One region of the Caulobacter segnis ATCC 21756 genome, then DNA from elsewhere that is predicted to be linked to it. Evidence: riboswitches for the same ligand, from Rfam matches in the RefSeq annotation. Region 1 holds a riboswitch; the other holds the start of a gene.
What was found. Region 1 has a riboswitch for cobalamin ahead of CSEG_RS10010 (TonB-dependent receptor plug domain-containing protein). Riboswitches for the same ligand answer to the same signal wherever they lie in the genome.

Region 2: it holds a riboswitch for cobalamin, as region 1 does, so the genes downstream of both, cobO (cob(I)yrinic acid a,c-diamide adenosyltransferase) here and CSEG_RS10010 (TonB-dependent receptor plug domain-containing protein) in region 1, are expected to answer to the same signal.

What each region holds. Positions count from the first base shown of each region.
Region 1 is NC_014100.1:2,166,140-2,170,983, forward strand. Features, by position in the region: gene CSEG_RS10000 (MFS transporter) at 1-460, opposite strand, end outside; partial or broken gene CSEG_RS23290 (hypothetical protein) at 708-787, opposite strand; partial or broken gene CSEG_RS22535 (hypothetical protein) at 823-971, opposite strand; gene cobU (bifunctional adenosylcobinamide kinase/adenosylcobinamide-phosphate guanylyltransferase) at 1,242-1,760, opposite strand; cobalamin riboswitch at 1,797-1,986, shown strand; gene CSEG_RS10010 (TonB-dependent receptor plug domain-containing protein) at 2,129-4,078, shown strand; gene CSEG_RS10015 (aminotransferase class I/II-fold pyridoxal phosphate-dependent enzyme) at 4,088-4,844, shown strand, end outside.
Region 2 is NC_014100.1:1,688,550-1,693,393, reverse strand. Features, by position in the region: gene CSEG_RS07970 (AbgT family transporter) at 1-266, shown strand, start outside; gene CSEG_RS07965 (DUF2799 domain-containing protein) at 338-991, shown strand; gene CSEG_RS07960 (DUF1636 domain-containing protein) at 995-1,399, opposite strand; gene cobO (cob(I)yrinic acid a,c-diamide adenosyltransferase) at 1,396-2,034, opposite strand; cobalamin riboswitch at 2,065-2,248, opposite strand; gene CSEG_RS07950 (substrate-binding domain-containing protein) at 2,423-3,463, shown strand; gene CSEG_RS07945 (GFA family protein) at 3,517-3,906, opposite strand; gene CSEG_RS07940 (hypothetical protein) at 3,996-4,331, opposite strand; gene CSEG_RS07935 (DUF882 domain-containing protein) at 4,347-4,844, opposite strand, start outside.

The DNA.
Region 1 (4,844 bases):
CGACCACATTGGCGCCCTGCCACCAGGCGAAGACGCGCGAGCGCTGCTGGTAGTCGCTGGACAGGACCGCGCCCCAGGCGGTCTGCGACAGCACCACCATCGAATAGCCGACATAGACGACGGACAGCCAGAACCACAGATACAGCGCGCCGACGCCGGGCTGGGCCATGAACAGGGCGTAGGAGCCTATGGCGATCACCGGCGAGCCGGCGGCGAGCCAGGGACGGAAGCGGCCGAAACGCGACCGCGTGTTGTCCATCAGTCCGCCCAGAACCGGATCCAGAAGCATGTCGACCAGCTTCACGATCAGGAAGGCCGCGCCCACCGTGGTCAGGGACAGGCCCAACGACGTGACGTAGTATTCGGGCAGGTAGACGACCAGCGGCAGGCCCATCGCGGCGATCGGAACCGCCGGCGAGGCGAACCTGGCCAGCGCCCATGACGATTTACGCTCCGTCATCCCGTTACTCCTCCCCACGCTTCGATCGCGCTTCGCACTCGGCCCGAGACGGCCATTTCAAACAAGTGTGCGAGCATTGTTCGCCAAGCGCCAGCCCGTTCTACCATCGACTCGCGGCGCCGCGCTTCACGCGGTGTCCCGCTGAAGGGATGGAAAGGGACGCGGAGCGCCGGACATCCGTCCGGAGTGTGAGTTTGTAGATACCGTTTCGACGAAGCCCGACGCTCCGCGCGACCGTTATCCGCCAGCGTCCCGTCAGGTGGCCCTGTTCGGGCCTTACCGGGACCTGGGCCTCCCGTTTCCGAGAGCCCCAGCGGTCGGAGAGGACGGGCTTTCAGCCAAACACGCCCTTTTACCTCCAACCACGCCGACGGCGGGCGGGCCTGACCAGCGTCAGGTCCCCGGACCGTCCGAGTATCCCCCTCGAACCTGTCCCCGCTCGATCGCCCCCCGTCGCCGCAAATGGTCGCTGGCCATGCGCCCTTTCCTCGCGACGAGGTGGGTAGAGAATACGGCAGGTTTTGGAGGGGAGGATAAGACGGCGCCAACGCTCGTCGAACGCCCATGAAAACCCTCTCTCTTCGAGAGAGGGGGGGGCCATGCGAGAACAGGGGGGGGGGAGGTTTCACCCTTTCCGGACAAGGCAGTGACGAGCAAGCTACTGAAGAGTAAGAAATTTCTCGGCCAATTTCGTAACCACTCACCCTCCCACGCCTGACGGCGCGGGCCCCTCCCTCTCTCGAAGAGAGAGGGGTCTCTACGCCCATCCCTCGACGAGCGTTCAGCCCTGGGGTTTCATCCTCAGTGGCAGCCCCGCCGCGACGAAATAGACCTCGTCCACGGTCGCCGCGAGCCGCTGGTTCAGCCGTCCGGCCTCGTCGCGGAAGCGGCGGCCCAGCGGCGTCTCGGGCACGATGCCCAGACCCACCTCGTTGCTGACCAGCCAAAGGCGAGCAGGGCAGGCGGCGACGGTCGCGACCAGCGCGGCGCACGCCGCCTCGACGTCTTGGTCGGCCAGCATCTGGTTCGAGAGCCAAAGGGTCAGGCAGTCGACGACGGCGACCGCGTCGGCGGGCAGGGCGGCGATGGCGGACGCGAGTTCGAGCGGCGCTTCGACCGTGATCCATGATTCGCCGCGATCGGCCCGGTGGCGGGCGATGCGCTCGGCCATCTCGTCATCGAACGCCTGGCCCGTCGCGATCAGGACCGGCCGCCCAGCTCCCGCCGCGGTTTCAGCGGCTTTCTGGGCGAAGCCGCTCTTTCCCGAGCGCGCGCCGCCCAGCACCAGGGTCACGGTCATGAAAGCTCCACATTGACGGTGTGCGGCGCAGCATATAGGCCTTGCGACGCGTCAGGCTCCTCGAAAGAGGATTAAAAGGGAACGAGGTTCAAGGCCTCGGCTGCCCCCGCAACTGTTAGCGGCGAGTTCTAGCGCCATACGCCACTGGGGCCCTCGGGCTCTGGGAAGGCGGCGCCAAGAGCATTGACCCGCGAGCCAGGAGACCTGCCCGGCGCGGTCGTTCATCGCTCGGCCGGGGTGCGCCGATCGAACGGGATTTCCCGAGAAACGACAGTCAAAGGACCGCGCGACGGTCCGAGCTTGCGTATGGCTTGTCGCCGTTCGCGGCCGGTTCGGCGCGCGGGTCGTTCAGTAGGGGAAGAAGAACCATGATCCGAGCGTTTCTGAGCTCCACCGCCCTCGCCACCAGCCTGATCGCGGGCGCGGCTTTCGCCGACGACCAGAAGGCCCCCGAGGCCGACGTCGCCGGCGCGACCGGCGCCAACGGCGTCGCCGAACTCGTCGTCACCGCCACCCGCACCGCCCAGCCGATCGAGAAGGTCGGCGCGTCGGTGACCGTCCTGACCCAGCCGGCGATCGAGGCCAGCCAGGCGATCTCGGTCGTCGAGCTGCTGGCCCAGACGCCGGGCGTCAGCTTCACCCGCAACGGCGGTCCGGGCACGACCACGGGCCTCAACATCCGCGGCGCCGAGACCCAGCACACCGTCGTCCTGATCGACGGCGTCAAGCTGAACGACCCATCCTCGACCCAAGGCGGCTTTAACAGCGGCAACCTGCTGGTCGGCGACATCTCGCGCATCGAGATCCTGCGCGGCGCCCAGTCGACCCTGTGGGGCAGCCAAGCCATCGGCGGCGTCGTCAACATCGTGACCGCCGAGCCGACGACTCCGTTCTCGAGCTCGATCGACGCCGAGGCCGGCGCGCGCAAGACCGGATACCTGCGGGCCGGCGTTGGCGGCGCCGGCGACAAGATCGTCTGGCGCGTGGCTGGCGGCTACTACACCACCGACGGCTTCTCGGCCTACAAGCCGGGTAAGGAGAAGGACGGCTACCAGAACCGCGGCCTTTCCGGCCGCCTGCGCATCGCCCTGGCGCAGAACGTCTCGGCCGAGGTCCGCTCGGTCTATTCGAAGGGCAAGAACGACTTCGACGGCTTCAACGTCGACAGCCCCGAGTTCGGTCGCACCGAAGAGCTGGTGATCTACACCGGCCTGAATTTCGGCCTGCTGGACGGCCGCTGGAACAACCGGATCGGCTACGCCTACACCGACACCGACCGCGAGAACATCAACCCGGCCCGCCCCGCCGTGCCGCTGACCTTCGACGCGGCCGGCAAGAACAAGCGCTGGGAATACCAGGGCGTCTTCGCGGTCACCGAGACCGTGTCGGCCACCTTCGGCGCCGAAACGGAAAAGGCGCGGATGCGCACGCGCTCGCCGTCCGTCAGCAACCCGAACCCGGCCTTCGCCACCGGCAAGGTCGGCGTCGACAGCCTCTATGGCCAGCTGCAGGCTGAGGTGGTTCCGGGCCTGACCCTGACCGCCGGCCTCCGCTACGAGGACCACGACACCTATGGCTCGCACACCCTGGGTCAGGCCTCGGCCGCCTGGGCGCTTAACGAGGGGAACACGGTCCTGCGCGCCAGCTTCGGCCAGGGGTTCCGGGCTCCTGGCCTCTACGAGCTGTTCAGCGAGTACGGCAACCTGAACCTCTCGCCCGAAAAGTTCGACAGCTGGGACGCCGGGATCGAGCAGCGCTTCCTGGGCGGCAAGGCCCGCGCCGTGGCGACCTGGTTCCACCGCGAGGCCGACAACGAGATCCGCTACTTCTCGTGCACGGGCGGCGCCGATCCGCTGTGCGCGCCGGGCGGCGTCTCGCGTTGGGGCTACTACAGCAACGTTCTGAAGACCAAGGCGCAAGGCCTTGAACTGATTGGCGAATACAAGCCGGCGCAAGGCTTGGTTCTGTCGGGCAACTACACCTACACCGACGCCGAGACCGACTCCGGTTCGGCCAAGGGCAAGCAGCTGACCCGTCGTCCGAAGAACATGGGCAACCTGTCGGCGACCTATGTCTGGCCGGTGAAGCTCTCGACCACGGTGGCGGTCCGTTATGTGGGCAAGACCTACAACAACGACCTCAACACCCAGGTGGTGAAGGACTACACGCTGGTCGACCTGCGCGCGTCCTATCCGCTGAAGGACGGCCTGGAGGTCTTCGGCCGCGTCGAGAACGCGTTCGACAAGGACTACCAGACCATCCTGAACTACGGCACGCCCGGTCGCGGCGCGTTCGTGGGCCTGCGGGCCCGCTTCTAGAGCGCGGTGATGGCGTCGATCCCTCACCTCGGCGCCCTCCGACATGGCGGCCGTCTCCGCGAGGCGACGGCCGCCTATCCGGACGTGCGGGGGCCCTGGCTCGATCTGTCGACCGGGATCAATCCGGAGCCTTGGTCGGGCGCGCGCGCGTCGGCCGAGGCGCTACGGACGCTGCCCGATCCCGAGTTGCTGACTGAACTGGAGGCCGTCGCCGCCCGCGCCTTCGGCGTGGCCGACCGTGCGCGGGTCGTGGCCGTCGCCGGGGCGGACGCGGCCCTGCGGCTGCTGCCGCTCCTGCTAGACGGGGGCGACGTCGCCCTGGCCGCGCCGATCTATGGCGGCCACGCTGAGGCCTGGGCCGAGCGGAAGCCCTTGATAGTGACGTCGGTGGACGACCGACGCGCCGTCGCGGCGGATATCCTCGTCCTGGTCAATCCGAACAATCCCGACGGACGCCAGTTGCGACGCGAGGCGCTCACCGAACTGGCCGAGGCGCGCTCGGCGCTCGGGCGTTGGACGATCGTCGACGAGGCCTTCGTCGAGGTGACGCCGGGCGTCAGCGTCGCGGATCTGGAGATCGAGCGCCTGATCGTCCTGCGCTCATTCGGAAAGTTCTACGGCCTGCCTGGGGCGCGGCTCGGATTCATCATTTGCGACAAGGTCTTGGCGAAAAAACTTCGCGCGGTCCTTGGTGATTGGCCGGTCTGCGCTGACGCCCTGGCCCTGGGTCTCGGCGCCTATGCCGACGACGCCTGGCGGGCCACGA
Region 2 (4,844 bases), 480 kb from region 1:
TGACGACCGCCGCCTACCGGATGGGCGACTCGATCTTCAACATCGTCACGCCCCTGGCCTCGAACTTCCCGCTGGTGCTGATCATCAGCCAGAAGTGGCGGCCGCGCTTCGGCGTGGGCTCGATGGTCGCCCTGATGCTGCCCTATACGATCGGCTTCGCGATCGCGGGCATGAGCCTGGTGCTGGCCTGGGTTGGCCTCGGGCTGCCCGTCGGCCCCGGCGCGCCGGGCGTCTACGCCCCGCCGGTCGCCGCGTCCGCGCCCTGAACGCCGTTCAGCATCGGTTCACACGGCAAAGCTTCAGATGCCTCCCAAGGGCGGAGCCCGGGGAGGTCGAAATGCGTGTTCATGTCGTGCGGTCCGTTGTCGTCGGAGCCTTGGCCGTCGGGGCCGCTTTGACGGTCGCCGCCTGCGCCACGCTTAGCGAAAAGGACTGCCTTCAGGGCGACTGGCGAGCGATCGGCTATATCGACGGCGCCGACGGCCGACCGATGAGCCGGATCGAGGATCACGCCAAGGCCTGCCAGAAGTCCGGCGTCACCCCCGACATGAGCCTCTATGCGCAAGGCCGCGACCAGGGCCTGACGCGCTACTGCACCGAGGCGAACGGCTTCCGCGTCGGGCGTGAAGGCCATGCCTACGTCGGCGTCTGCCCGCCGCCGGTCGAGCCGGAATTCCTGGGCGGCTACGCGGACGGCGAACGGATCCACGCCGCCGAGAGCCGGCTTTCCAGCGCGCGCTCCGACCTCAGCAGCGCGGACGCGCGGGCGGACAAGCGCGCCCGTCAGGCCGACGGGGTCGAGGACGAGCTGCGCAATCCCAAGCTCACGGACGAGCAGACTCGCGAATTGCGCGACCGCCTTCAGCGCCTGCGCCGCGAGCGCCGCGAGGCGATCGAGGACGGCCGCCGCGCCGAGTTCGCGATCCGCGACGCCGAGCGCGAGGTCGACGACCTGAAGGCCCGCTACGCCCCGCGCTACGGCTGGTGGTGAGGCCTAGTCCGCCACCAGCTTGCCCGCCGGCGGCACGCGGACGATGAAGTGCCCCTTCACGCCCTCGGGCCATTGGCGGTAGGGCACCACGCCCTCGTCGCTGTCCGCGTAGGCGACCGCGTAGTCGAGGATCGCCCGCGCGGCCTCGGCCGTCGGCTCGAAACGGCCCAGGACGTAGCCGATCTTGCCCGGCGCGCGCAGATGCACCGAGCAATGCTGGCCGCAGTTGAACAGGCACGGCATGGTTTGGATCGCCACGCCGGACCCCGCAGCCGCTTCGCGCAAGGCCATCGCCAGCAGCGCGCCGCCACGGACGCCCTCCGGGCTCTCCCGGTCCTCGGCCGAGAACCGGCAGGTGTCGCAGACCACCACGGCCGGACCATCGTCGGTTTCGCGCAGGACGCTCAAAACTCGATCCCCGTCTGGGCCTTCACGCCGGCGCGGAACGGGTGCTTGACCTGGGCCATCTCGGTGACGAGGTCGGCGGCCTCGATCAGCGCGTCGGGCGCGTTGCGGCCGGTGATGACCACGTGCTTGCCCTCGGGCCGCGCGGCCACGACCTCTAGCACCTCGGCCAGCGGCAGGTAGTCGTAGCGCAGGATGATGTTGAGCTCGTCGGCCACGACCATGTCCCAGTCGTCGGGATCGAGGATGCGAGCCTTGATCACCTCCCAGGCCTGCCGGGCCACGGCGATGTCGCGGGCGCGATCCTGGGTGTCCCAGGTGAAGCCCTCGCCCATCGGCCGGAACTCGACCTGATCCGGGAAGGCGTCGAACACGACCTTCTCGCCGGTGGTCATCGCGCCCTTGATGAACTGGATGATACTGACCCGGTGGCCGTGGCCGATCGCGCGGATGGCCATGCCCAGCGCCGCCGTCGTCTTGCCCTTGCCCGCCCCGGTGTGGACGATCAGCAGGCCCTTCTCGATGTTCTTCTCGGCCATCATCTTGGCGCGAGCAGCTTGGATGGCCTTCATCCTGGCGTTATGGCGCGCGTTCTTTTCAGCCTCTTGGGCCGCCTCGTCATGCGGTGCTTCGTTCATCGTCCGTCCCTCGCCGGACACCCCGCCGGCCGCGTTGATGTGACGAAGGCCGGTCTCCTGGCTTACGCCCTCCCGTCGCGGCGCCTTCCCAGGAGTTTCAAGTCCCAGTGGCGTGAGGCCGCGACGATCGACGGACGATCACAGTTGCGGGGGCAGCCGCGGATTGGTCACCGCGTTCCCGGAGGCCTTGCGAGCCTCCATGCCTTCGAGGTCCGGCGTAGGCGTCGTCGCCGCGAGGGTCAAGGCGGTTGGTCCTGGCCGCCCCAATGGTCAAGCTTCGTCCGCACACGGACGCTGTCGCAAAACTGTCGCCTAACTGTGACAAAAGCCCGAGCATCAGTCCGGCATGGTCTCCCCGTTCCCCCCGGACGACACAGGATTTGACGACATGAACAAGCTCCTTGGCGCGGTCGCGACCATCGCCCTGCTCGCCGTCGCCGACCAAGCCCACGCGGCGCGCGACTACGTCTGGGCCGCCGGCTCCTCGACGGTGTTCCCGTTCTCCACGCGCGTGGCCGAGAACTACTCGAAGAAGACCGGCAAGAAGTCGCCCAAGATCGAGAGCCTCGGCACCGGCGGCGGCATCAAGATGTTCTGCGGCGGCACGGGCGAGAAGTTCCCCGACATCGCCAACGCCTCGCGCCCGATGAAGAAGTCCGAGTTCCAGGCCTGCCAGAAGGCCGGCGTGAAGGACATCGTCGAGATCAAGATCGGCTTCGACGGCATCGTCGTGGCGACCGACAAGCAAGGTCCGGACTTCAACTTCAAGCTCGAGCAGCTGTATCTGGGCCTGGCCGACCAGACCCTGCGCGGCGGCCAGCTGGTCAAGCAACCCTATAAGAACTGGAACGAAGTCGGCCCGAACCTGCCCAAGGCGCGCATCCTGGCCTACGGCCCGCCGCCGACCTCGGGCACCCGCGACGCCTGGATCGAACTGGGCATCGAGGGCGGCGCCGCCAAGCTGCCGACCCTGGCCAAGATGAAGGCCGCCGACGAGAAGAAGTTCAAGGCCACCGTTTCGCCGATGCGCACCGACGGCGGCTGGGTTGACGCGGGCGAGAACGACAACGCCATCGTCGGCACGATCGAGAAGACCCCGAACGCCCTGGGCGTGTTCGGCTACTCGTTCCTGGAAGAGAACGCCTCGCGCATCAAGGGCGCTTCGATCAACGGCGTGAAGCCCACGGCGCAGGCGATCGCCAGCGGCCAGTATCCGCTGTCGCGCTCGCTCTACATCTACGTGAAGAAGTCGCAGGTCGGCGTCACGCCGGGCCTGAAGGAGTTCGTCACCGAGTTCGTGTCGGACGCCGCCACCGGTCGCGGCGGCTACCTGCAGGGCCGCGGCCTGATCCCGCTGCCCCCGGCCCAGCACCAGGCGATGAAGGGCAAGGCCGGCGCCATGCCCGCCATGCCGGCGCCGAAGGAATAAGATCTACCTTCCGACCGTCTTGAAGGGCGGCGGCCTCCGGGTCGCCGCCCTTTTCATTTAGGCCCGAACATCGCGTCCTCGCAGCCGTGGGCCCAAGGCGCTTCGTCCGGCGCGTATTCATGGAAGGTGGCGCGAACGCCCGGATCATCGTCCAGGCAGCTCGCGGCGATGGCGACCACCCTGCCCGTTTCGGGGTCGCCGAACGCCGTGCCGCAGCGCTTGCAGAAAGCCCGGGTGAAGCGGAACGGCGGCCGGGGCTTGTAGCGCGTCAGCAGCGCCCTCCCCGCCAGCCAATGCAGGGCTTCGGCCCGCACATAGACATAGGCGGCCGATCCCGCCTTTCGGCAGCGTGAGCAGTGGCAGGCGCCCATCAGGGCCGGCGGCTCGAACAGCTCGAACCGAACACCCCCGCAAACGCAACTTCCCTTGATGGTCAAGCGCATCTCCTTGATAGCTCAAGGAAACTGCGCCTCTCCTGCCGCCAGCGCGGTGTCAGCAGACGACGCTTGAGGCTGAGACCGGTTGTCGCGGCTCAGTTCGGCCTGGCGCGCGAGGTCATCCCGGCGGCGGCGGCGTCCTCGGCCACCTGCGGATCGAGCGGGGCCGGCGGCGGCGGCGGCGTGGCGGACGCGGTTTCGGGGGGCGGCGCGGGCGTCGTCAGCGGCGGAGGTTCGGCGGCCGGAGCGTCGCGCATCGCGGCCGCGGCCGCCTCGTCAGCTCCGGTGGCGGCGGCGCGGGGCTCGAAATAATCCACGACGTCGCCGTCGTCGGCCAGACTTAGAAAAAAGATCGCCACGAAGGTGGTGAGGACGCCGAGGACGAAGCCGAGAAAGATCCAGCCGAACCGATTGCCACGACGCTCGCTCATTCTACCTCGCTTCGATTACGCGCCCTTCCACTGTCGGACGCGGCCGACGTCCACATGGACGAACCGGCTCTGCGGGTAATAACCCACGCCACCCATTCCGAGATCCAAGGCCGCGGCCCTTACGTGCTCCAGCGCCACGTCTTCGAGGTAGATGTCCATCGCCTTGCCTTCCATGTGAAGGCTGTGCTTGGCGACTTCGCCGCTGCGATTGGCCAGCATCTTGTTGGTCGCCGGCGAACGATAGCCGGAGATCACCTGGAACGGCGACTTGGCTTCGGTGCGAGCCTGGATCTTGGCCAGGATGTCGTAGAGGCCGGGGTCCATCGGGTGGACCTGGTCGTTGCGGTAGTCGCGGAGCACCTTGTTCAGCGCCTGGACCGCGTCGGGAACGTAGTCGCCGTTCTCCCAGTACGCCGCTTCCAGCTTCTCCCCGGTGTGGATGTTGTGAAGATGGACCCAACGCGTCTCGACGGGGACCGGAGCCGCCATCGGGGTGGGCCGAAGGACAGGCTG